DNA from 2 places in the Comamonas antarctica genome. Region 1 is predicted to be linked to the other one. Evidence: predicted binding sites of a transcription regulator. Region 1 holds the regulator's gene; the other holds the start of a gene.
What was found. The regulator FNR, encoded in region 1, switches genes on or off when oxygen is low (the NO sensors DNR and NnrR bind a similar motif). The targets are predictions, from matches to a motif close to TTGATNNNNATCAA.
Positions count from the first base shown of each region.

Region 2: a site for FNR is predicted at 4,864-4,877, ahead of cyoA (ubiquinol oxidase subunit II). Genes of this name have one in related genera too.

Region 1 covers NZ_CP054840.1:2,639,045-2,650,737, forward strand. Annotated here, with positions in the region: cobalamin riboswitch at 1-210, opposite strand, end outside; gene HUK68_RS12220 (DUF904 domain-containing protein) at 369-584, shown strand; gene HUK68_RS12225 (cell division protein ZapA) at 581-952, shown strand; gene HUK68_RS12230 (hypothetical protein) at 1,423-1,998, opposite strand; gene HUK68_RS12235 (CsbD family protein) at 2,103-2,321, opposite strand; gene HUK68_RS12240 (sensor domain-containing protein) at 2,683-5,172, opposite strand; gene HUK68_RS12245 (cyclic di-GMP phosphodiesterase) at 5,169-6,455, opposite strand; gene HUK68_RS12250 (sulfite exporter TauE/SafE family protein) at 6,706-7,416, opposite strand; gene hemN (oxygen-independent coproporphyrinogen III oxidase) at 7,567-8,949, opposite strand; gene fnr (fumarate/nitrate reduction transcriptional regulator Fnr) at 9,144-9,863, shown strand; gene HUK68_RS12265 (hypothetical protein) at 9,872-10,192, opposite strand; gene HUK68_RS12270 (FixH family protein) at 10,243-10,524, opposite strand; gene ccoP (cytochrome-c oxidase, cbb3-type subunit III) at 10,610-11,524, opposite strand; gene HUK68_RS12280 (cbb3-type cytochrome oxidase subunit 3) at 11,555-11,693, opposite strand, start outside.
Region 2 covers NZ_CP054840.1:2,042,235-2,053,927, forward strand. Annotated here, with positions in the region: gene HUK68_RS09710 (GntP family permease) at 1-401, opposite strand, end outside; gene alaS (alanine--tRNA ligase) at 474-3,098, opposite strand; gene HUK68_RS09720 (MFS transporter) at 3,301-4,650, opposite strand; gene cyoA (ubiquinol oxidase subunit II) at 4,970-6,016, shown strand; gene cyoB (cytochrome o ubiquinol oxidase subunit I) at 6,080-8,077, shown strand; gene cyoC (cytochrome o ubiquinol oxidase subunit III) at 8,070-8,702, shown strand; gene cyoD (cytochrome o ubiquinol oxidase subunit IV) at 8,702-9,112, shown strand; gene HUK68_RS09745 (SURF1 family protein) at 9,178-9,903, shown strand; gene HUK68_RS09750 (ATP-binding protein) at 10,012-11,241, shown strand; gene HUK68_RS09755 (response regulator transcription factor) at 11,263-11,693, opposite strand, start outside.

The DNA.
Region 1 (11,693 bases):
GGTATCCGGGCTGGGCGGAGCACACTCTTGCAGGCCTTCCCAGCGCAAGGCCAGTGGCAGTGAAGAAGAGGCGAGCATTGGAAACACTCATCCGCTGACCGTTGCGGGGGCAGCGCAGGCACGGAACGCGGGCGCGCATTCCTCCCTGCTTCCCGTTGAACTGCGTGCCTGCGAACCAGGCACATGAGCACCAACGGCGGCCATTGTAGCCGCGCCCTGCCGCACGGGGTTTCGCACACCCGGGCTCGTACTGGGCACACTGGGATGGGATGCTTGTAGGACAACGGAGAAAACGCGCATGGAACCACTCCCTGTGCTACTGTTTCTTACGTTCATCCAGGGCTACAGGTTCTACAATCGGTCCGTCTATGTCTGCCCCGTCACCCCTCGACCTTATCTCCGACCGCGTGGAGCGACTTTTGTTGCGCCACGAGGAGCTCCAGCGCACCAACGCCCTGCTTGCCGAGCAGGTTGCAGCCTTGACCCAGGAGCGCGATTCGCTGCGTTCGCGGCTGAGCGCGGCGCGGGCCCGCGTCGATGCGTTGATCGAGCGCCTGCCCAGCAACGAAGGGGCCGGCGCATGAAGCAGCTCGATGTCCAGATCCTGCACCAGAACTACCTGCTGAGCTGCCCCGAGGGCCACGAGGAGCGGCTGCTTGAAGCGGTGGACCGTGTCAACGACACCATGGGCCGCATCCGCGACGCCGGCAAGGTGCGCTCGCGCGAACGCGTGGCCGTGCTGGCTGCGCTCAACATGGCCTTCGACATCGTGACGCTGGAGCGCAGACCCGCGCCCGCGGCTGCCGAACCTGAACCCGTGCCTGAAACCAGCGCGGAAGACGAAGCCTGGGCCCAGGCGGCAATGATCCAGCAGCAGGCCGATGCGCAACGCATCGTGGCCCTGCTCGAGCGCCTCGATCAGGCGCTTGAAGCCGACGCGCAACTGCTGTAAAAATTTGCGCCTCCAGCAGTGGGGTCGGACCATCCAGATTACAATGAAGACGTCTGCAAATCTGCTGGGCTTTATATTTCCTTGAACCAATGCTCATTGAGCCCGGGCTTGGTACATCGCTTGGTGAGCGTGATCGTCTCGCGTCAGATGAACCCAACGTCAAGCTGCCCTTGCCCACCTGAACCCCGGTTCAGGATGCCGGTCTGGTGGAATTTGCAGACACCAACATGAATGACGGCCCGCAGGGCCGTTGCTCCGCGGAGTTCTTTTCTGGAGAGCCGCTGCTTTCAAAGCCTGCTTCTGGAAATCCGTTGTTTTGAAAAGTCCGCTTGTTGCGGACTTTTTTTTGCCTGCGATGCAAGTCAGGCGCGACAAAAAGCCGCAGTTCCCGGCGAAGGAAACTGCGGCTTTTGCGCCTGAAATCAGGCTGTCAGCCCTGGGCCGCGAGCGGCCCGGGCCTGCTCATCCACTCACTGGCCGTGGATACGCTTGGCATCGGCCACGCACTTGTCCTTGACGTCGCCGCTCAGGGCATCGCAGCGCTCGCGGGCTGCCTTGTACTCGGCTTCGCGCACGTTCTCGTTGGCGTCCTTGCGGGCTTCGGAGACATCGGCGGCGCGCTTGGTGCCAGAGACGTTGCTTTCGTTGCGCGCCTCGGAGACCTTGGCGGCTTCGAGAGCCTTCACATGGGCGGCCTTGGCGTCCTTGACGCAGACGTCCTTGGGGTTGCCCTTCAGGTCGTCACACTTTTCCTTGGCGACGTCGTAGTCGGCATCGGCCTTGGCCTTGGCGACATTGTGGCGATGGCGCTCGCTGGCATCGCGGCGGTACTCGAGTTCGGCTTCGGCGACCTTTTCGCGGCCCTTGGCTTCCTTCTCGCACACATCCTTGGCATTGTCCTTCAAGGTGTTGCACTGGGCTTTGGCCGCCTTGTAATCGGCGCTGATCTGGTCCTTGGCGGCCTTGTGCTCTGCGGGAGTCACCGCAAACACCGAGGACATGCAGGCGACAGCGAAGACAGCGGTAATTTTATGCTTGAATTTCATGATTATCTCCTTATTTTCGTTTCCAGCGGATCACGGCGAAAATGGATTATTTTTGGTTTTGCCGTTTGAAACCGCGAGTTAATGAATTGGTATTGTCAGGCCGTTTAATCGTCGAAACGGAAATCGGGATTGCGGGCTTGCCAGTCCTTCAACTGGTTCTCCGCCTCTTCCTTGACCAGACCCTGGCGCTCCTGGATGCGGCCGATGAACTGGTCTCGCTTGCCGGCAACGACATCAAGATCGTCATCGGTGAGCTTGCCCCATTGCTCACGGATCTTGCCCTTGAATTGTTTCCAGTTTCCTGCAACTCGATCTTCGTTCATACAAAATCCTTTTTATATTAGCGAGCCGGTCACCCAGCCCGCTGTTTCAAAACACATTCACTCGAAAGCGAAATGTGTAGTTAATGTATGACGGGTTTCAACGGCGCATTGTGGGAAAGGAAGTTTTGACGCAGTCGGCTTTTGCCTACAGCCGATTTAAATGAAATCAACCGAAAAATACAGACAATAGCTGGAATTGATTGATATCGAGCGATTGTGGAGCCTGGCCGCTTGCAGAAGCGGCATCGATACAGGGCATTACCCGCGCCGCAAATCAGTTGCCGGTGGTGGGCAAGCCCAGTTGCCCGGGCCCTCGCCACCCGCTTGGCGTGACGACTCTGCAGGCCGTCCGCAGCAGCCGTTATTGCCGCTCAGCGCTGCCGCCTTGCAGGTCCACCTCGGCGCCGCCGTGCAGCGCGGCGCGCCAGTCGTCCTCCACCAAGACGCCCAGCTCGCTCATGCGCGCACCAAAGGCATCGGGCGGCAACCCGGGAGAACACAGGAAACCCTGGAAGAAATGGCAATGCAGCGCCCGCAGGCAGTCGCGCTGCTCCCCCGTCTCCACGCCTTCGGCAACGACCTCGGTGCCCAGGGCCTTGCCCAGGCTGATGATCGCACTGACGATGGCGCGGTCGCCTGCGTCATGCGGCAGGCCGCGCACGAAGGACTGGTCGATCTTGATCTTGGCGATCGGCAGCTTCTTGAGATAGCCGAGGCTGGAGTAGCCGGTGCCGAAATCATCGATGACCAGGCCCACGCCCAGATCGGCAATCGAGCGCACGCGCGCCGCCATCTCCTGCGCGTCCTGCAGCAGGATGCTTTCGGTCAATTCCAGTTCCAGCAGATGGGAGGGCAGGCCATGGTGCGCCAGCAGCGACCGAAGCCGCTCGACGAAGTCGGGCTGGCGGAACTCCAGTGCGGACACATTGACCGACACCTTCAGCGGCAGTCCCTTTTCGCTCCAGCGCGCAGCCTCGCGGATCGACTGCTCGAGCACCCAGGCGCCCAGCGTGACGATGTAGCCCGACTCCTCGGCCATGGGAATGAAGACCCCGGGCGACACCACGCCGAAATCGGGATCGGTCCAGCGCAGCAGCGCCTCGGCGCCCACGATCCGGTTGCTGCCGATATGCACCTGCGGCTGGAAGAAAACCGCCATGCGCCCGTGCTCGAGCGCCTGGCGCATCGCATGCTCGAGCTTCATGCGCGACAGCAGCCCCGAGTTCATCTGCGGCTGGTAGAAGCTGTAGTGCCCGCGGCCGCGTTCCTTGACGCGGTACATCGCGGTATCGGCCTGCATGATCAGTTCATCGAGCGTGTGGCCATGGCCTGGATACTGGGCCACGCCGATGCTGCACTGCACCGAGAATCCGATTCCGTCCAGCAGGAAGGGGCGCAGCATCTCGCGCAGGATGCGCTGCGCGACGCTCGCGGCCAGGGCCTCGTCGCAGCCCTGCAGATAGAGCACGAACTCATCGCCCCCCAGCCGGCTGAGCATATCGTCCGAGCGCAGGCAGGACAGCAGGCGCTCCGCGACCAGCTTCAGCACGCGGTCGCCGAACTGGTGGCCCAGCGAGTCGTTGATGATCTTGAAGTGGTCGAGATCGATGAACAGGATGGCAAACACTTCGCGCGTGTCCGCGGCCCGCTCGATGGCCTGGGCCACATGAGCGGCCAGGCTCAGGCGGTTGGGCAGCCCGGTGAGCGCATCGCTGAAGGCCAGCTCCTCGATGCGCTGTTGGGCCTGCTGCTGCTGCGTCAGGTCGCGCATGAAGCCGATGGTCTGGAACACCACGTCCTGCGCATCGCGCAGCGCCACCCAGGACAGGCGCACCGCGCAGCGCTGCTGCGCGCCCTGCTCCAGCCAGAGATTGCCCTGCCAGAAGCCGCCGCTGCTCCACTCCTGGGCCGCGGCGCCGTACCAGTTGGCCGGTGCGCTGCAGCCGAACATCTCGCGCACGCTGCGTCCGGCGACCTCGTGGTCGCCCATCAGCCGCAGGCACGCGGGATTGGCACGCACCAGCCGGTGCCCGGCATCGGCAATGAAGATCGCGTCAAGGCTGCAGTCGAACACGCGCGCTGCCAGCTGCAATCCGGCCTGGACCTCGACTTCGCGCGTGATGTCGCGGTAGGTGTGGATCCGGCCCACGGGCGCGCCGCGCTTGAGCTGGGGCACGGAGCGGCGCTCGATGATCTTCCCGCCTTCGAGCGCCAGCACGTCGGTGCTGTCGATCAGCGGCTGGCGCCGCAGTTCCTCGAGGCGCAGCGCATAGCCCTCGCGGTCCAGCACCTTGGCGGCCATGTAGTCGAGGATGGAGGCATCGTTGCGCTCCACCAGCATGTGCCGGGGCAGGTCCCAGATCGCCGCCAGGCGGTGGTTGAAGGCGCGGATGCTGCCGTCCTGGCTGCAGACCAGCATGCCGTCGGCCGTCGAATCCAGCGTGGCGCGCAGGTCGGACAGCAGGCCTTCGAGTTCATGCTCGGTATGCGCCTGCTCGCTGCGGTCCAGCATCGTCAGCAGCAGCCAGCCAGAATCGCTGCCCGAGGGGCCGGCAATGCGCTCCAGGCGCTGTTCGACCGGACGCAGCAGGCCATCGCGGCACTGCACCTGGGTCAGTGTCTGCGAGCCCGTCTGCCACTGGCTCGCATCCTCCCAGAGGCACAGGTCCTGCGGCGTCGCGGCCAGCGCCTGCACCGGCATGCCATGCATGGCTTGGCGGTCGTAGCCCGAGAGCTTCGCGGCCGCGCGGTTGGCAAAGCGGATGCACAGCGTGTCTTCGTCGATCAACCACACGGCTTCGAGCAGCGCATCGAGAGTCTGGTGCCAGAAAGCTTCGAACGGATGGCTCATGCTGCGCCCGCCTGCGCATTGCCGGGCTCCACCGCACGTTCGAAGAAATAGCAGATACGCTGGCGCGGCGAGAGATAGCTCAGCACCTCGCGCGGCAACTGGTCGAGGCGCAGGCTGCGCCGGATGCTGATCCCGGCGCACTTCTCGAGATCCAGCGGCTGCGCCAGCGCTGCCGGCACGCTGGCGTCGTACACCAGCACCTCGGGCTTGAGCGGACGCGAGCTGTTGACCGATACCACCATCGCGTAACGCCCATCGGCGAGCTGCACCACCGAGCCGGGCGGATAGACGCCCATCATGCGGATGAAGGCGCGCAGCATCACGGCGTCGAAGCGCTCGCGTTGCTGGGAGTACAGCGCGGACAAGGCCTCGTGCGGGGTCTGGCCGGTCTGCGCATGCTCGGGATTGCACTGGCGGTCATAGGCGTTGACCAGGCACAGCACCTTGCCCGCCGGGCTCAGGTCCTCGTCGATCAGGTGCAGCGGAAAGCCGCTGCCGTCGGCAAATTCGTGGTGCTGGGCAATGGCCGTCAGCACCTCGCTGGATGCCCCCATGCCCATCGCCAGAGCCACCGAATCGCCCACATGGCGCTCGTATTGCGCACGCGTCGGCAAAGGCGCCCCGGGCGCCGAGTCCTTGCCTATGTCGTGCAAGAGCGCTGCCATGCCCAGCTCCTGCAACTGGGCGGCACCCATGCCCAGCGCCTTGCCCAGCAGCAGGCTCAGCACGGTGACGTTGATCGGATGCTCGGCCTGGCGGTTGCCCGAGGTTTCGGACAGCAGCCGGATCACCAGGTCGCCCGTGGGCAGCACATCCTGCAGGTAGCTCTGCACCATGGCGCCGGCGCGGGCCATGGCCTGCGCCGGTTCGGTGGCGGCATTGGCCTGGAGCTGCAAGTAGTCCTGCGCGGCAGCGCGATAGCGTGCATCGCAGCACTGCCAGCGCTGCGCGCTGCGCGCCGGCGCTGCCTCGGGCTCTGGCGCGGCTGCATCCGAAGCGGGAGCCGGGAGTTGCTGCGCCTCCACACGCGCATCGATGGTCGCATGCGCATCGGAGACAGCATCGGCAATGCCGGCATCCGCAGCTTCGGAAGCAACGATGTCGCTGCGGTCGGGAAAATAACGGATGGCATCCAGCCCGAGCGCCTGGACGGTCTGGAGCTGGCTATCGGAGGCAATGCGAAAGCTGTTGACGGGAAAAGGATGGCGCATCCAGCCGACTTCCAGCTGGATGTACATGCCTACGCGCAAGGCTTGCGGATTGATCAGGACAGATGAGTTCACACTGAAAGCGTACTGTACAAAAGGTTGCACAACTGCCCGTTTGTTTCGACGATTATCGCCAGTTCTTGAGGGGTGGGCGTGGCTTTGCGATAGTGTGCAGCTTTTTTGCACCGGGCCAGGCGATCATGCGCCAGTTGAAGGAACCCGCGAGACAGGCGTCAGCGGGGCCACTGATGGGGCCTGATGCAGCACCGCGCTGCCCGGCATTGCGCTGCCCGGCATTACGCTGCCCGGCATTGCGATGCCCGGCCTAGCGGCACCAAAGCGAAGGCTTGTAGACCAGGTCCATCCACAGCGCCCAGGCGGCCACGCCAAACAGCAGCAGCCCTGCGGCGCGGCTGCCCCAATGCGCGCGCAAGCCATTGAGCCGGCCGCGCAGACGGCCCCAGAGCCAGGGGGCGGCCAGCAGCCAAAGCCCGCTGCCCAGCGCAAATGCCGCCATGGACAACGCACCCGCCAGCGCCCCGCCGCTGAGCGCGGCCACGAGCAGCGCCGAATACAGCAGGCCGCAGGGCATCAACGCCCAGACGAAGCCCGAGGCAAAGCTGCCTCCCGGCGCCGCCACCACGGGCTGCACGCGCCGCCACAGCGCGCGGCCCGCGCCTTCGATCCATGCTGGCTGGCGCGCCTGCACCATCATCAGGATGCCCCAGAGCATGATGCCCAGATGCATGAAGGTCCAGACCGGCTGCATGGCCGTGGTGCGCATATTGAGCCAGGCCAGCCCTTCGACCGCGACGGCGGCCAGCGCGCCCAGGCTGGCGTAACCTGCGACCCGGCCCGCGTGAAACAGCGTGCCGCGCAGCCATAGCCGGCTGCGCCGGCCATGCACCTGCACCACGCTGCCCCCCGTGGCCCCCGCCGACGTGACCACGGCGCAGGGCGCGGCGCACATGGCAAGGCAATGCGGGCCGCCCATGAGGCCCATCACGGCAGCAGTCCAGATCAGGCTAAGCAACATGGTGGCAGGAAAGAGGGGTGGAAAGACGGCGCTGCGGCCGTCCAGGCTGCGGCCAGCTTAACCTGACGCGCGGCAAAAAAACCTAGGGATGCTTTGCACAAACCTCGCGAGCCGTGCTGCCAACAGCCGCAGGGATTTGTGCAGAGGTACCTAGATGATGCGTGAAAACCGTGCGCGGTTGCGGTCGGCCTGCAAATAGCGGTCGAACGTCATGGCTACTGCGCGCACGAAATACCAGCCCATCGCGGTCACGCGCAGGCTTTCGGCGTCGATTTCCACCATGCCCTGGGACTGCAACTCGGCCAGCATCTCCAGTTCGGCTGCGAAATAGCGCCGCGAATCGATCAGCCAGGCCTGGTCCAGCGCCTCGAACAGCACTTCGCCCTGGCACATCAGCGCCATGATCACGGCGCGCCGGATCAGGTCGTCGCGGCCCAGCGCCAGCCCGCGCACCACGGGCAGCCGGCCCTGGTCGAGGAAGTCGTAGTACTCGTCGAGGTCCTTCGCATTCTGGCTGTAGGTCGCCCCTACCCGGCCGATGGCCGAGACGCCCAGCGCAATCAGGTCGCAGTCGGGCTGGGTGCTGTAGCCCTGGAAGTTGCGGTGCAGGCGTCCCTGGCGCTTGGCCACGGCCAGCGCGTCCGTGGGCAGCGCGAAATGGTCCATGCCCACATAGACATAGCCGGCCTGCTCGAAGCTCTCCAGCGCGCGCGCCAGCATCGCCAGCTTGGCGGCCGCGCCCGGCAGCGCCGCGGTATCGATGCGCCGCTGCGGCTTGAAGCGCTCGGGCAGGTGGGCATAGGCATAGAGCGCGATGCGGTCGGGCCGCAGCTCGCCGACCTGGGCCAGCGTGCGCTCGAACGACTGCGGCGTCTGGCATGGCAGGCCGTAGATCAGGTCGACATTGACCGATTCGAAACCCAGCGCGCGCGCCGCCTGCACCAGCGCGAAGACCTGGCTCGCCGGTTGCTCGCGGTGCACGGCCTTCTGCACGTCGGCGTCGAAGTCCTGCACGCCGAAGCTCAAGCGGTTGAAGCCCAGCTGCGCCAGATAGGCCAGGCGTTCGGGCGTGACGGTGCGCGGATCGACCTCGATCGAATACTCGCCGCCGGGCTGGAAGTTGAAATGGCTGCGCAGCAGCGCCATCAACTCCGCCAGGCCGGCGTCGCTCAGAAAGGTCGGCGTGCCGCCGCCCAGATGCAGCTGGCTCACGGGCTGGCCGGTGCCGCAGTGTTCGGTATGCAGCGCGATCTCGCGCGCCAGGTATTGCAGATAGGTCTGCGCGCGCTCGGGATGGCGCGTGACGATCTTGTTGCAGGCGCAGTAGTAGCACAGCGACTCGCAAAACGGGATGTGCACATACAGCGACAGCGGCCGCGCCAGACCGGGCGCGCCCTGGCGGCGCTGCTGAAGCGCCAGGATGTAGTCCTCCTGGCCGAAGGCCTCGACAAAACGGTCGGCGGTAGGGAACGAGGTATAGCGCGGGCCCGGCACGTCAAAGCGCTGCAACAGCTCGGGGGTGATTGCGGTCATGGGGGGTTTCCTTGGGCTTTGGGCTACTGTGCCGCAAGGCACCCTGCCGGACCTTGATGTCGATCAAGACTTGCGCACGCCACGCCTGCGACAATTTGATGCATGTCAGCGGCGGCCAGAGGTATCGGACGCTGCACGCGCCGGCGTTCCATGCGATAAAGGGGGTTGGCCCCGTCCACCCCGAGGTCCCATCAATGAGTCTACAAGCGATCAAAGCCTCCTGTTCCAACTGCAACCTGCGCGAGCTGTGCCTGCCCATCGGCCTGAACGAAGACCAGATGCAGCGCATCGACACCATCGTCGCGGTGCGGCGCAAGGTCAAGCGCGGCAGCCTGCTGTTCCACAACGGCGAGCCGTTTTCCTCGCTGTACGCGATCCGCACGGGCTTTTTCAAGACCTGCGTGGCGACCGAAGACGGCCGCGACCAGGTCACCGGGTTCCAGATGGCCGGGGAGATCATCGGCCTCGACGGCATCGTCAACGACCGCCATACCTGCGACGCCGTGGCGCTCGAGGACGCCGAAGTCTGCGTGATGCCGTTCGACCGGCTGGAGGAGCTCTCGCGCGAGGTCACGGTGCTGCAGAACCACGTGCACAAGGTCATGAGCCGCGAGATCGTGCGCGAGCATGGCGTCATGCTGCTGCTGGGCAGCATGCGGGCCGAGGAACGGCTCGCGGCCTTTGTGCTGAACCTGGTGCAGCGCCTGCATGCGCGCGGCTTCTCGCAGTCGGAACTGGTGCTGCGCATGACGCGCGAGGAAATCGGCAGCTACCTGGGCCTCAAGCTTGAAACCGTGAGCCGCACCTTCTCGAAATTCGTCGAGGACGGCATCGTCGAGGTCAAGCAGCGGCATATCCGCATCCTGGATACGGACGCACTCAAGCGCATCGTCAACAGCCAGCGCTGCGACTAGGCGTCGTCTCAGGAAGGACGCACCGGGGTGCGGCGGCGATGCCGCAGGGGCCCTTCACTGCCCCAGCTGTTGACCTCGGCCGGGCGCAGGCCGAGCAGACAGGTCAAGGCCCCGGCGGCGCTGATGACCAGCCAGAACACGAAGAAGGACAGCGTGTAGAAAGCCTGCCGGCTCCAGTCGAGCGCGGCGCCCTGCCACTGGATCTGGGCGGGATCGACCACGGCAAACACCAGCATTTCCATTGCGCAGGCAGCGAGAAATGCCGGCCAGAGAATCCACATCAAGCGTCTTGCCCACATCGGGAACTCCTTTTGCAGCCAGGCTTTCATTCTGCCGGCAAGCACGCAGGAGGACGCTGCGGAAAACCCGCGGACGGGTTTCAGCGGTCGACGGGCGCGAGTTCGGCCGGGGTGGCCGCATGGTTGCGGCCGGTCATCGCGGGCGCCAGGCGCATGTCGGGGGTCTCTGACAGCGTCTTGTTGATCTCGCTGCCGTGGCGGTAGTAATCCGGGTCGATCACCGGATCGGGGTGCGTGGCGGCAATCCAGAAGGTGACCACGCCCGCCACGACCACGACGGCCGGGCCGCCGATGACCATCCAGACGAAACCGAATTTCCACCAGGGGCGGGGATCGTGTGCGGGAGAGGTTTTCTGTGTCATGGGGGGCTTTCAATGGGGCGCCCAGCGCGCGGCACGCTGAACGGAAAAAGGGCGATGCACGCGCATCGCCCCCGGCCTGGCGTGCTCAGTGAGCAGCGCCTGCCTTGTTGGAGAGGCTCCAGACATAGGACGTCAGGACGCCGATCTGGCCTTCGGTCAGCTTGTCCTTTTGCGCCGGCATCTGGTTTTGCTTGCCGTGGGTGACGATGTCGATGATCGCCGCCTCACCCCAGCCGTGCAGCCAGACGTCGTCGGTCAGGTTGGGCGCGCCCATGGCCTGGTTGCCCTTGCCGTCCATGCCGTGGCAGGCCGCGCAGGCCGTGAAATGCGACTTGCCCAGCGAGGCGCGCAGCGAGTCGTTCGGGCTGCCCGACAGGCTCAGCACGTAGTGCGCCAGGTTGCGCACGTCTTCGGGCGTGCCCACCGCAGCGGCCATCGGCGGCATGATGCCGAAACGGCCTTCGGTGATGGTCTGCTGGATCTGCTCGGGCGCGCCGCCATGCAGCCAGTCGCCATCCGTCAGGTTGGGAAAGCTCTTGCCGCCACGCGCGTCCGAGCCATGGCACTGCGCGCAGTTGTTCATGAACAGGCGCTCGCCAATGGCCATCGCCTGCGGATCCTCGGCGCGCTGCTCGGGCGTCATGCCCGCGAAGCGCGCATACAGCGGCTCGATCTGCGCCTTGGCCTTGGCCATCTCGGCCTCGTAGGCGCCGACTTGCGACCAGCCGAGCTTGCCCGACATCGATCCCAGGCCCGGATAGGCCGCGAGATAGACGATGCCGAAGATCACGGTGATCACGAACAGCCAGACCCACCAGCGCGGCAGCGGGTTGTTCAGCTCGCGCAGGTCGCCGTCCCAGACATGGCCGGTGGTGCTGTCTTCGGCGGACACGACCTTCTTGCGGCCCGTGAAGAACAGCAGCAACGCGCAAAACAGGATGCCGCCGAGGGTCAGTACGATCACGAAGATCGACCAGAAATTGTTTACGAAATCGCTCATGGGTGGTTCTCGTTATGCAGGCAGGACGCTTCAGTCCTGCGCGAACGGCAGTTGCGCTGCCTCGTCGAAGCGTGCCTGGTTGCGGCGGGCATAGGCCCACCACCAGATGCCGACAAAGATGGCAAACGACGCCAGCGTGACCACGATGCGCATGGTAGTGATGATGTCC
Region 2 (11,693 bases), 600 kb from region 1:
CGGCCCAGCAGCGGCGCCGCAGAGCGCGCCACGGGCGCGCCCAGCACCACCTGCACATCGACATAGATCGAGGGAAAGAGCGTCGACATCGCGCCGGCCATCGCATACGGCAGGCGCCTGGCGCCGACGGCCGCGACCAGCGCCTGCACCATGCGACTGAACGCGCCGGTGGCATGCAGCAGCGAGCCGATGACGACCCCGAAGCCGATGAGCAGGCCCACCTTGCCCATGATCTCGCCAAAACCGCCGGTGATGGCGCCGAGCGTGTCCGCAAAGCCGACGCCGCTGGCCAGCCCGAGATACAGCGAGCCCAGCACCAGGGAGATCACGGGATCGACACGCAGCCAGATGATCAGGCCAATCACCAGCACGATGGCCAGCACGGTATGCATTACGACCATGTCGTCTCCTTGGAAATCAGCTTGCGCTGCCCGGCGCCGGCGCCACGCAGGCGCCCGCGCCGGGACGTGGGCTCAAAGGCGCTCGCTGACCCAGCCCTGCACCGAAGCCAGCGCCTCCGGCAGCGCCGCGGCATTGGTGCCGCCGGCCATCGCCATGTCCGGCTTGCCGCCGCCCTTGCCGCCGACCTGCAGCGCAACGTGGTTCACGAGTTCGCCGGCCTTGAGCTTGCCGATGCAATCCTTGGTCACGCCCGCAGCCAGCTGCACCTTGTCGCCATCGACCGCTGCCAGCACGATGACCGCCGTACCCAGCTTGTCCTTGAGCTTGTCCATGGTGTCGCGCAGGGTCTTGGCGTCGGCGCCTTCGAGGCGCGCGGCCAGCAGCTTCACGCCCTTGACGTCGACGGCCTGGTTCACCAGCTCATCGCCCTGGTTGGATGCCAGCTTGCCCTTGAGCGCCGCGATTTCCTTTTCCAGTGCCTTGATCTGGTCGAGCGCCTGGCCGATACGGCCCGTGAGTTCGGTGGCCGGGGCCTTGAACGCACCCGCGGCCTGGGCCACGGTGTCTTCGAGCGACTGCAGGTAGGCCAGCGCATTCGCGCCGGTCACGGCCTCGATGCGGCGCACGCCTGCGGCCACGCCGCTTTCGCCGACGATCTTGAACAGGCCGATGTCGCCGGTGCGCTGCACATGGGTGCCGCCGCACAGCTCGCGGCTGCTGCCGATGCCCAGCACGCGCACGGTCTCGCCGTACTTCTCGCCGAACAGCATCATCGCGCCGGTCTGCTTGGCGCTCTCGATGTCCATTTCCGCGGCATCGGTGGCCGAGTTCTCCAGGATTTCGGCGTTCACGCGGCGTTCGATCTCGCGGATTTCGGCATCGGTCACGGGCGCGCCATGCGTGAAATCGAAGCGCGTGCGGTCGGCGTTGACCAGGCTGCCCTTTTGCTGCACATGGCTGCCCAGCACTTCGCGCAGCGCCTTGTGCATGATGTGCGTGACCGAGTGGTTGCGCATGGTCGCGGCGCGCACCTCGGTATTGACTTCGGCCGACACGCTGTCGCCCACCGCCAGGCGGCCGGTTTCCAGCACGCCGTGGTGGCCGAACACATCGGCCTTGATCTTGAGCGTGTCCTGCACCGCAAAGCGCGTGCTGCCCGCAGTGATCACGCCTTCGTCGCCGACCTGGCCGCCCGATTCTGCATAGAACGGCGTGCTGTCCAGCACGACGACACCGCTTTGGCCGGCCTCGAGCGCCTGCACGCTCGTGCCGTCGGCATACAGCGCCAGCACCTTGGCCGGGGCCGCGAGCGCGCCGTAGCCGGTGAAGGCGTTGGACGCGCCGGTGTACTCCAGCGCGCGGTCCATCTTGAACTTGCCGGCGGCGCGCGCCTTGTTCTTCTGCTCTTCCATCGCGGCGCGGAAACCGGCCTCGTCGACGCTCAGGCCGCGCTCGCGTGCCACGTCGTTAGACAGGTCCAGCGGGAAGCCATAGGTGTCATGCAGCTTGAAGGCGACGTCGCCGGGCAGCACCTTGACGTCGCCCGCAAGCGCGTTGTCGAGGATTTCCATGCCGTTGGCAAGCGTCTCGAAGAAGCGCTCTTCCTCGGCCTTGAGCACGGCGGTGATGCGCTCTTCCTGGGCGCGCAGCTGGGGGTAGGCATCGCCCATCACGGCCACCAGGTCCTTGACCAGCTTGTGGAAGAATGGCGTCTTCTGGCCCAGCTTGTACCCGTGGCGGATGGCGCGGCGCACGATGCGGCGCTGCACGTAGCCGCGGCCTTCGTTCGACGGAATCACGCCGTCGCTGACCAGGAAGGAGGTGGCGCGGATATGGTCGGCAATGACCTTGAGCGAAGGGTTGCTCAGGTCTTCGGTATGCGTCTCGCGGCCGGCGGCCTTGATCAGCGCCGCGAACAGGTCGATCTCGTAGTTGCTGTGCACGTGCTGCAGGATCGCGGCCAGGCGCTCCAGGCCCATGCCGGTGTCGACGCAGGGCGCGGGCAGCGGATGCACCTGGCCCTTTTCGTCCATGTCGAACTGCATGAACACGTTGTTCCAGATCTCGATGAAACGGTCGCCGTCTTCATCGGGACTGCCCGGAGGGCCGCCGGCAATGTGCGCGCCGTGGTCGTAGAAGATTTCCGAGCACGGACCGCAGGGGCCGGTGTCGGCCATCATCCAGAAGTTGTCGGACTTGTAGCGGCCGCCCTTGTTGTCGCCGATGCGGATCACGCGCTCGGGCGGCAGGCCGATTTCCTGGGTCCAGATCTCATAGGCCTCGTCGTCCTCGGCGTAGACCGTCGCGAGCAGGCGCTCCTTGGGCAGCTTGTAGACCTCGGTCAGCAGTTCCCAGGCCCACTTCAGCGATTCGCGCTTGAAGTAGTCGCCAAACGACCAGTTGCCCAGCATCTCGAAGAAGGTGTGGTGGCGCGCGGTGTAGCCGACGTTTTCCAGATCGTTGTGCTTGCCGCCCGCGCGCAGGCAGGCCTGCACCGAGGTGGCGCGGGTATAGGGGCGCTTGTCCGTGCCGAGGAACACGTCCTTGAACTGCACCATGCCCGAATTGGTGAACATCAGCGTCGGGTCGTTGCCCGGCACCAGCGAACTCGACGGCACGATGGTGTGGCCCTTGGAGGCGAAAAAGTCCAGAAACGACTTCCGGATTTCGGCAACGGAAAAAGTGGGTTGGCTCATGGCGTAAGGTTTGGAATTGCGCGGCGCCGCCTTGCGGCGGGACAATCTTCCATTATAGATTTGTGCGGGCTGTGCTGAGCGGCAGCCGCCATTGCCATGTGAAACCCGCGCATATTCGGCAGAACGGACGAAAAAAAACCTGTCCGCGCAAGAGACGCGGACAGGCGTTGGTTCAGGGCCGGCCGGCGCCGGGCCCGTACGCTCAGGGAGTGCTTTCGCTGTCCCTGGCTTCGATCGCGCGGTTGATGGCCAGTGCCGCCAGGGTGCAGATGCCGCCCGACAGCAGGTAGATGCCCAGGCCGAACAGGCCGAAGCGCGCCGACACGGCCAGCGCCACCAGCGGCGCGAAGGCCGCGCCCACCAGCCAGGCCATGTCGGTCGACAATGCCGCGCCGGTATAGCGGTAGTGCGGCGTGAAGTTCGCCGTCACCGTGCCCGAGGACTGGCCGTAGGACAGGCCCAGCAGCACGAAGCCGATCAGCAGGAAGGCGTTGTTGCCGGCCTGGCCGCTGCCCAGCAGGCCCGGGCCGACGAAGCTGAACACGCAGATCAGCGCCGCCATCGTGCCCAGCGTATTGCGCCGGCCGAAGCGGTCGGCCAGCCAGCCCGATCCCACCATCGCAATGCCGGCCAGCACCGCGCCCAGCATCTGCACGCGCAACACATCGACCACCGGCTGCTCGGAATACAGCTCGATATACGACAGCGGGAAAATCGTCACCAGGTGGAACAGCGCAAAGCTGGCCAGTGCCGCGAATGCGCCGATCGCCACATTGCGGCCCTCGGAGCGCACCACCTCGCTGACCTTAACCGGCTCGAGCACGTTTTCCGTCAGCAGATGCGAGTACAGCTGGCCGACGACCAGGCGCAGGCGCGCAAACAGGGCCACGACGTTGATGGCAAACGCCACGAAGAACGGGAAGCGCCAGCCCCAGGCGAGGAATTCCTCGGGCGTGGTCTGGGCGTACACGAATGCAAACAGGCCGGCGGCCAGGAAGAAGCCCACGGGCGCGCCCAGCTGGCCCACCATCGAGAACCAGCCGCGGCGCTGGCGCGGTGCCGAGATCGCCAGCAGCGACGGCAGGCCGTCCCAGGTGCCGCCCAGCGCCAGGCCCTGGCCGATGCGCAGCGTGGCAAACAGCACGATGGCCCAGAAGCCCAGCCGTTCGTAGCCCGGCAGGAAGGCCATGCCCACGGTGCAGCTGCCCAGCAGGAACAGCGCAATGGTCAGCTTGGTGCCGCGGCCCCAGCGCCGCTGGATGGCCATGGAGATGGCGGTGCCGAACGGGCGCGCGATGAAGGCCAGCGAGAAGATCGCAAACGATGCCAGCGTGCCGTCGATGCGCGAAAGAGAAGGAAACAGCAATGCGGGAAACACCAGCACGCAGGCAATGCCGAACACGAAGAAGTCGAAATATTCCGAGGTCCGGCCGATGGTCACGCCGACCGCGATGTCGCCGGGAGTGACCTCCTCGTGCGTGTCGGCACGCGACAGGGATTCGGGACTTTCGAAGCCCCCAGAGGAAGGTGCTGTGTAACTGGCTGCGCTCATGAAGATACCTCCCATTCAATTGACTAGCTGTTTCTACGCTGGTCAATGAGAGAGCCTGGTACGGCTTTGGCGCCTGCGCGCGTCAGCCAAGAACTACAGCCCCGCCATTGACTGCTTCCTCCGGCCGGCCTGATGCCGGCCGACATCGCTTCGGCTCACCCGCCTACATCGAAATCCGCTGATCCACCAAGAATGGCGCAATACACCCACGTATTGACGTGGGACAAAATGTCCAATCGACAATTTGCTCCTTTTTATTACATTTACGCTGGTTCCAATTCCACGTTTACACCTAAGCGCGCTCCGGCGCGCCCATGACATGCTTCAATCCAAGGAAATCCGTGGGCCTGCGTGGCTCACAGCGACCGCGCTTGTCGCCGCCCTCACCGGCTGCAGCAACGCCGTGGTTCTCAACCCCGCAGGCGATATCGCCGCGCAGCAAGGTGATCTGGTCATGCTGGCCACCTTCCTGATGCTGCTGATCATCGTTCCCGTGATCCTGCTGACGTTCTTCTTTGCCTGGAAGTACCGCCAGTCGAACACCGAAGCCGAATACGATCCGGACTTCCACCACTCGACCAAGCTCGAACTGGTGATCTGGACCGCACCGCTGATCATCGTGATCATCCTGGGCGCGATCACCTGGATCAGCACCCACAAGCTCGACCCCTACCGTCCCCTGGACCGCATCGACCATGCGCGCCCGCTGGCCGAGAACGTGCAGCCGCTGACGGTGGAAGTCGTGGCCATGGACTGGAAGTGGCTGTTCTTCTACCCCGAGCAAGGCATTGCCACGGTCAACGAACTTGCCGCACCGGTCGATCGCCCGATCCACTTCAAGCTGACCTCGACCACGACCATGAACGCGTTCTACGTGCCTGACCTGGCCGGCATGATCTATGCCATGCCCGGCATGCAGACCGAGCTCAACGCCGTGATCAACAAGGAAGGCGTCTACAAGGGCATGTCCTCGCATTACAGCGGCCCGGGCTTCTCCGGCATGACGTTCAAGTTCCACGGCCTGAGCAACGAAGGCTTTGCCGAGTGGATCGCCAAGGCCAAGGCCGAAGGCAAGACGCTGGACCGCACGACCTATCTCGACCTGGCCAAGCCCACCGAGCGCCACCCGGTCGAGCGCTACGGCAATGTCGACCCCAAGCTCTACCACACGGTGCTGAACCGCTGTGTCGAGGAAGGCCAGATGTGCATGCACACCATGATGGCCATCGACAAGGCCGGCGGCGAGTCTTATGCGCGCGCCAAGGGCCTGAACCTGTCGGCCGACATCTGCACGACCGAAGACGCCGCGAAAATCACGGCCGCGCTCGAACCCGGCGTCGCCACCGAAGCCGTCATCCAGCAATAAGCAATTCGGTGGCCAGCACGCCGGCCCTGCCGGCCTTGCTGTCCACCTCACAAGAGACCCTTTATGTCTGACCAACTAGATACAGCGCAACTGATCTTCGGACGGTTGAGCTGGCAATCGATACCGCTGCACGAGCCCATCCTGCTGGCCACCTTTGCCGGCGTGATCCTCGGCGGCCTGGCAGTGCTGGCGCTGCTGACCCGCTTCAAGCTCTGGGGCCCGCTGTGGCGCGACTGGATCTGCAGCATCGACCACAAGAAGATCGGGATCATGTACATGATCCTCGGCATCGTCATGCTGCTGCGCGGCTTTGCCGACGCGCTGATGATGCGTGCCCAGCAGGCCATCGCCACCGTCGACGGCCTGGGCTTCCTGCCACCGCACCACTACGACCAGATCTTCACGGCCCACGGCACGATCATGATCTTCTTCGTGGCGATGGCGCTGGTCACCGGCCTGATGAACTACATCGTGCCGCTGCAGATCGGCGCGCGCGACGTGGCCTTCCCGTTCCTGAACAACTTCAGCTTCTGGATGACCACCGCCGGTGCCATCCTGGTGATGGTGTCGCTGTTCGTCGGCGAGTTCTCGACCTCGGGCTGGCTGGCACTGTCCAATCTGGGGCACAACCCGGAGGGGGTGGGGCTTGACTACTACATCTGGTCGCTGCAGATCGCCGGCGTGGGCACCACGCTGTCCGGTATCAACCTGCTGGTGACCATCGTCAAGATGCGCGCTCCGGGCATGACGCTGATGAAGATGCCGATCTTCGTCTGGACCTCGCTGTGCACCAACGCGCTGATCGTCGCCTCCTTCCCGGTGCTGACGGCCACGCTGCTGCTGCTGTCGCTCGACCGCTACCTGGGCACGCACTTCTTCACCAACGACATGGGCGGCAACGCCATGCTGTACGTGAACCTGATCTGGATCTGGGGCCACCCCGAGGTGTACATCCTGATCCTGCCGGCCTTCGGCATCTTCTCCGAAATCACCGCCACGTTCAGCCGCAAGCGCCTGTTCGGCTACACCTCGATGGTGTATGCGACGGTGGCGATCACCATCCTGTCCTACCTGGTGTGGCTGCACCACTTCTTCACCATGGGCTCGGGCGCGAGCGTGAACTCGTTCTTCGGCATCACCACGATGATCATCTCCATCCCGACCGGGGCGAAGATCTTCAACTGGCTGTTCACGATGTACAAGGGCCGCATCCGCTTCACCGTGCCGATGATGTGGACCGTGGGCTTCATGGCCACGTTTGCCGTCGGCGGCATGACCGGCGTGCTGCTGGCCGTTCCCCCGGCCGACTTCGTGCTGCACAACAGCCTGTTCCTGATCGCCCACTTCCACAACGTCATCATCGGCGGCGTGGTGTTCGGCTTGTTTGCCGCCATCAACTACTGGTTCCCCAAGGCCTTCGGCTTCATGCTCGACGAGTTCTGGGGCAAGGTGTCGTTCTGGTGCTGGCTGGTCGGCTTCTGGGTCACCTTCACGCCGCTGTACGTGCTGGGCCTGATGGGCGCCACGCGCCGCGTCAACGTGTTCGAGGACGCGTCGTACAACATCTGGCTGTACATCTCCTTCGTCGGCGTGATGATCGTCGCCGGTGGCATTGCCGCCTTCCTGATGCAGCTTTGGGTCAGCTTCCGCAACCGTGCGGCACTGCGCGACCTGACGGGCGACCCATGGGATGCGCGCACGCTGGAATGGTCGACGGCTTCGCCCACGCCTGACTACAACTTCGCCATGACGCCCCAGGTCTACGAGATCGACGCGTGGTGGGACATGAAGAAGCATGGCTACAAGCGACCCCTGACGGGCTTCAAGGCGCTGCACATGCCCAAGAACACCGGTGCCGGCTTCGTGATCGCCATGGTGGCGACGCTGTTCGGTTTCGCGATGATCTGGCACATGTGGGTGGTTGCCGGCCTGTCGTTTGCCGCCATCGTGCTGATCTCCATCGTCCATACCTTCAACTACAAGCGCGACTACTACATCCCAGCATCGGAAGTTGCTGCGACTGAAGATGCCCGCACTGAACTGCTTGCACGCAATGTCTGAACTCCGCATGAACGCTGGCGCCGCGGGCGCCATTGAACCCCGCGAATACCACCTGGCCGAGGAACCCCACCCGGCCAACGGTACGGCGCTGGGCTTCTGGCTCTACCTGATGAGCGACTGCCTCATCTTCGCTGCCCTGTTTGCCACCTATGGCGTGCTGGGCCGCAGCTACGCCGCCGGCCCGACCGGCGCCGACCTGTTCGACCTGCCGCTGGTGGCGATGAACACCGCCTTCCTGCTGCTGTCGTCGATCACCTTCGGCTTCGCGATGCTCAAGAAGCAGCAAAGGCAAGTCGGCGCGACGCTGGGCTGGCTGGCCGTCACCGGCGTGCTGGGCCTGTGCTTCCTGGGCCTGGAACTCTATGAGTTCTCGCACCTGCTGCACCAGGGCGCGGGCCCGGGCCGCAGCGCCTTCCTGTCGTCGTTCTTCACGCTGGTCGGCACCCACGGTCTGCACGTCACCTTCGGCCTGATCTGGCTGGTCGTGCTGATGCTGCAGATCAACAAGCATGGCCTGACGCACGAGAACAACCGCCGCCTGATGTGCCTGTCGATGTTCTGGCACTTTCTGGACGTGGTCTGGATCGGCGTCTTCACCTTTGTCTACCTGATGGGAGTGCTGTAATGAGCGCACACGACATCCACGCCGGCCATGCGCACGACGCGCATGACGACCACCACCACGAGGTCGGCCCGCACAGCAGCTTCTCCGGCTACATGACGGGCTTCGTGCTGTCGGTGATCCTGACGGCCATCCCGTTCTGGCTGATCATGGCCAAGGTCATCGAAGGCCGCGCCACTGCGGTGCTGGTGCTCGGCGCATTTGCCATCGTGCAGATCCTGGTGCACATGTACTATTTCCTGCACATCGACAGCAAGATCGAAGCCGGCTGGACGCTGCTGTCGACGATCTTCACCATCATCTTCGTGGTCATCGCGCTGTCGGGCACGCTTTGGGTCATGTTCCACATGAACGCCAACATGATGCCCAACCACGACATGTCGCCTGCCGCCACGACGACACCGCAGCCTTGACCACTGCCGAAGCCAAAGCATCGAGCGCCGGACCCGCGGGTCCGCGCTCCACTGCTCTCAAGGCCATGCTCGCATTCGTGGGCGTGGCCTTGTTTGTTTCCTTCCTGGGCCTGGGCACCTGGCAGCTGCAGCGCCGTGCCTGGAAGCTCGACCTGATCGAGCGTGTCAACGAGCGCGTGCGCGCCGCGCCCGTGGCCGCGCCTGCGCCAGCAGAGTGGCCTCAGGTCAACGCGCAGCAGCACGAATACCTGCCCGTGACGCTGGCGGGGCAATTCCTGCCGCAAAAGACGGTGCTGGCGCAGGCCGTCACCGAGCTGGGCGCGGGCTTCTGGGTGCTCACGCCGCTGCAGGCCGCCGATGGCAGCCAGACATTGGTCAACCGCGGCTTCATTCCCGCCGGCGAGCGCCAGGCCTGGCAGCCCGACCGCAGCGGCGCGGGCGACGCGCCCCAGACCGTCACCGGCCTGCTGCGCATGGCCGAGCCGGGCGGCGGTTTCCTGCGGGACAACGATGCCGCGCAGCAGCGCTGGTATTCGCGCGATGTCGCGGCCATTGCCGCGGCCCAGGGCCTGGAGCGTGCCGCGCCCTACTTCATCGATGCGGGCCGCCCCGGCCAGCCGGTGGCCGCTCAGGCCTGGCCGCGTCCGGGCATGACCGTGATCTCGTTCCACAACAGCCACCTGGTCTATGCCCTGACCTGGTATGGCATGGCCGCCATGGTACTGGTCGCCGCGGCCGTGGTGGTGCGCTGGGAACGGCGCCGCAGCCAGCCCGAGCCCAAGACCTTGTAGGGCGGCCGATTCACCGGCTGCGGCAAAATCGCAGCGGTGAATCGCCCCCTACGCGCCCGCTCCTCCGATCCGCTGTCCCAGGTCGACCTGACCACCGAACGCAAGAACATGCAGCTGCTGATACAGCTGCGCTGGCTTGCCGTGGTCGGCCAGGTCGTGACCATTGCCATCGTGCACTACGGCCTGGACATTCCGCTGCCGCTGCCCGAGATGACCGCCGTGCTGATGGCGCTGATCGTCACCAACCTCGGTTATCTGTATTGGTTCAAATGGCGCCGGCGCAACGTCACCAGCCTCGGGCTGTTCTGCGCGCTGCTCGCCGATGTCGCCGCGCTGTCGGTGCAGCTGTACCTGAGCGGCGGCGCCAGCAACCCCTTCGTCTACCTGTTCCTGCTGCAGGCCGTGCTCAGCGCGGTGCTGCTGCCCACGGCCTACACCTGGGTGATCGCGGTCATCACCGCGCTGTGCGCCATCGACCTGGCCGGATCCTCGCGGCCGCTGGCCATCGAGCCCGACCACAACCTCTACGTGATGGGACTGCTGACCTGCTTCGTGTTGACCACCGTGCTGCTGGTGATCTTTCTCACGCGCATCGTCGGCAACCTGCGCCGGCGCGACTCGCGCCTGGCCGACATGCGCCAGCGTGCCAGCGAAGAGGAACACATCGTGCGCATGGGCCTGCTGGCCACGGGCGCGGCGCATGAATTGGGCACGCCGCTGGCCACGATGTCGGTGATCCTGGGCGACTGGCAGCGCATGCCCGAGATCACGCGCCAGCCCGGGCTGCAGCAGGATCTCGATGAGATGCAGCAGCAACTGCTGCGCTGCAAGAGCATCGTGAGCAATGTGCTGCTGTCGGCGGGCGAGGCGCGCGCCGATGCGCCCCAGCCCACCACCTTGTTCCGTTTCATGGACCGGCTGATCGCGCAGTGGCAGGAAACCCACCACCCGGGACGCTTTCGCTACCGCAACGATATCGCGCAGGACCTGCCCATCATCTCGGATACCGCCTTGCAGCAGATGATCTGCAATGTGCTGGACAACGCGCTCGAGGCCTCGGCCGACGAGGTCGAGATGCGCCTGCGCCGCGAGGACGACCAGCTGGTGATCACGGTGCTGGACCGCGGCACTGGTTTCGCGCCCGAGATCCTGCGCCATTTCGGCAAGTACCAGCAGTCGAACAAGACCGACCGCGCGGGCCGCGGCGTCGGGCTGTTCCTGGTGACCAATGTCGCGCGTTCGCTTGAAGGCACGGCGTCGGCACGCAACCGCGATGACGGCGGCGCCGAGGTGACGATCCGCTTTCCGCTGGCCTCGATCATGCTCGCGCCGCACTGAGCGCGCGCCCCGGTCCAGCGTTTACTTCACCTGGCGCTTCTCGAGCTTGCGCGCCAGCGTGCGCCGGTGCATGCCCAGGCGCCGTGCGGCCTCGGAAATATTGAAGCCGGTTTCGGCCAGCGTCTCGTGGATGTGCTCCCACTCCAGCGTCTTGATCGAGCTGGTCTGCTGCGTCAGCTCGACTTCGGTGTCGCCCGCGATGCGGCCGAACGCGGCTTCGATATCGTCCGTGTTCGAAGGCTTCGCCAGATAGTGGCAGGCGCCCAGCTTCACGGCCTCTACGGCCGTCGCGATGCTCGCATAGCCGGTGAGCACCACGATCAGCGCCTCGGGGTTTTGCTCATGCAGCATCTGTATGCAGTTGAGCCCCGACGCATTGCCCGCGAGCTTCAAGTCCATGACCGCATAGCCGGGCCGGTGCTCTTGCAGCAAGGCCTTGACCTCATCGGCGC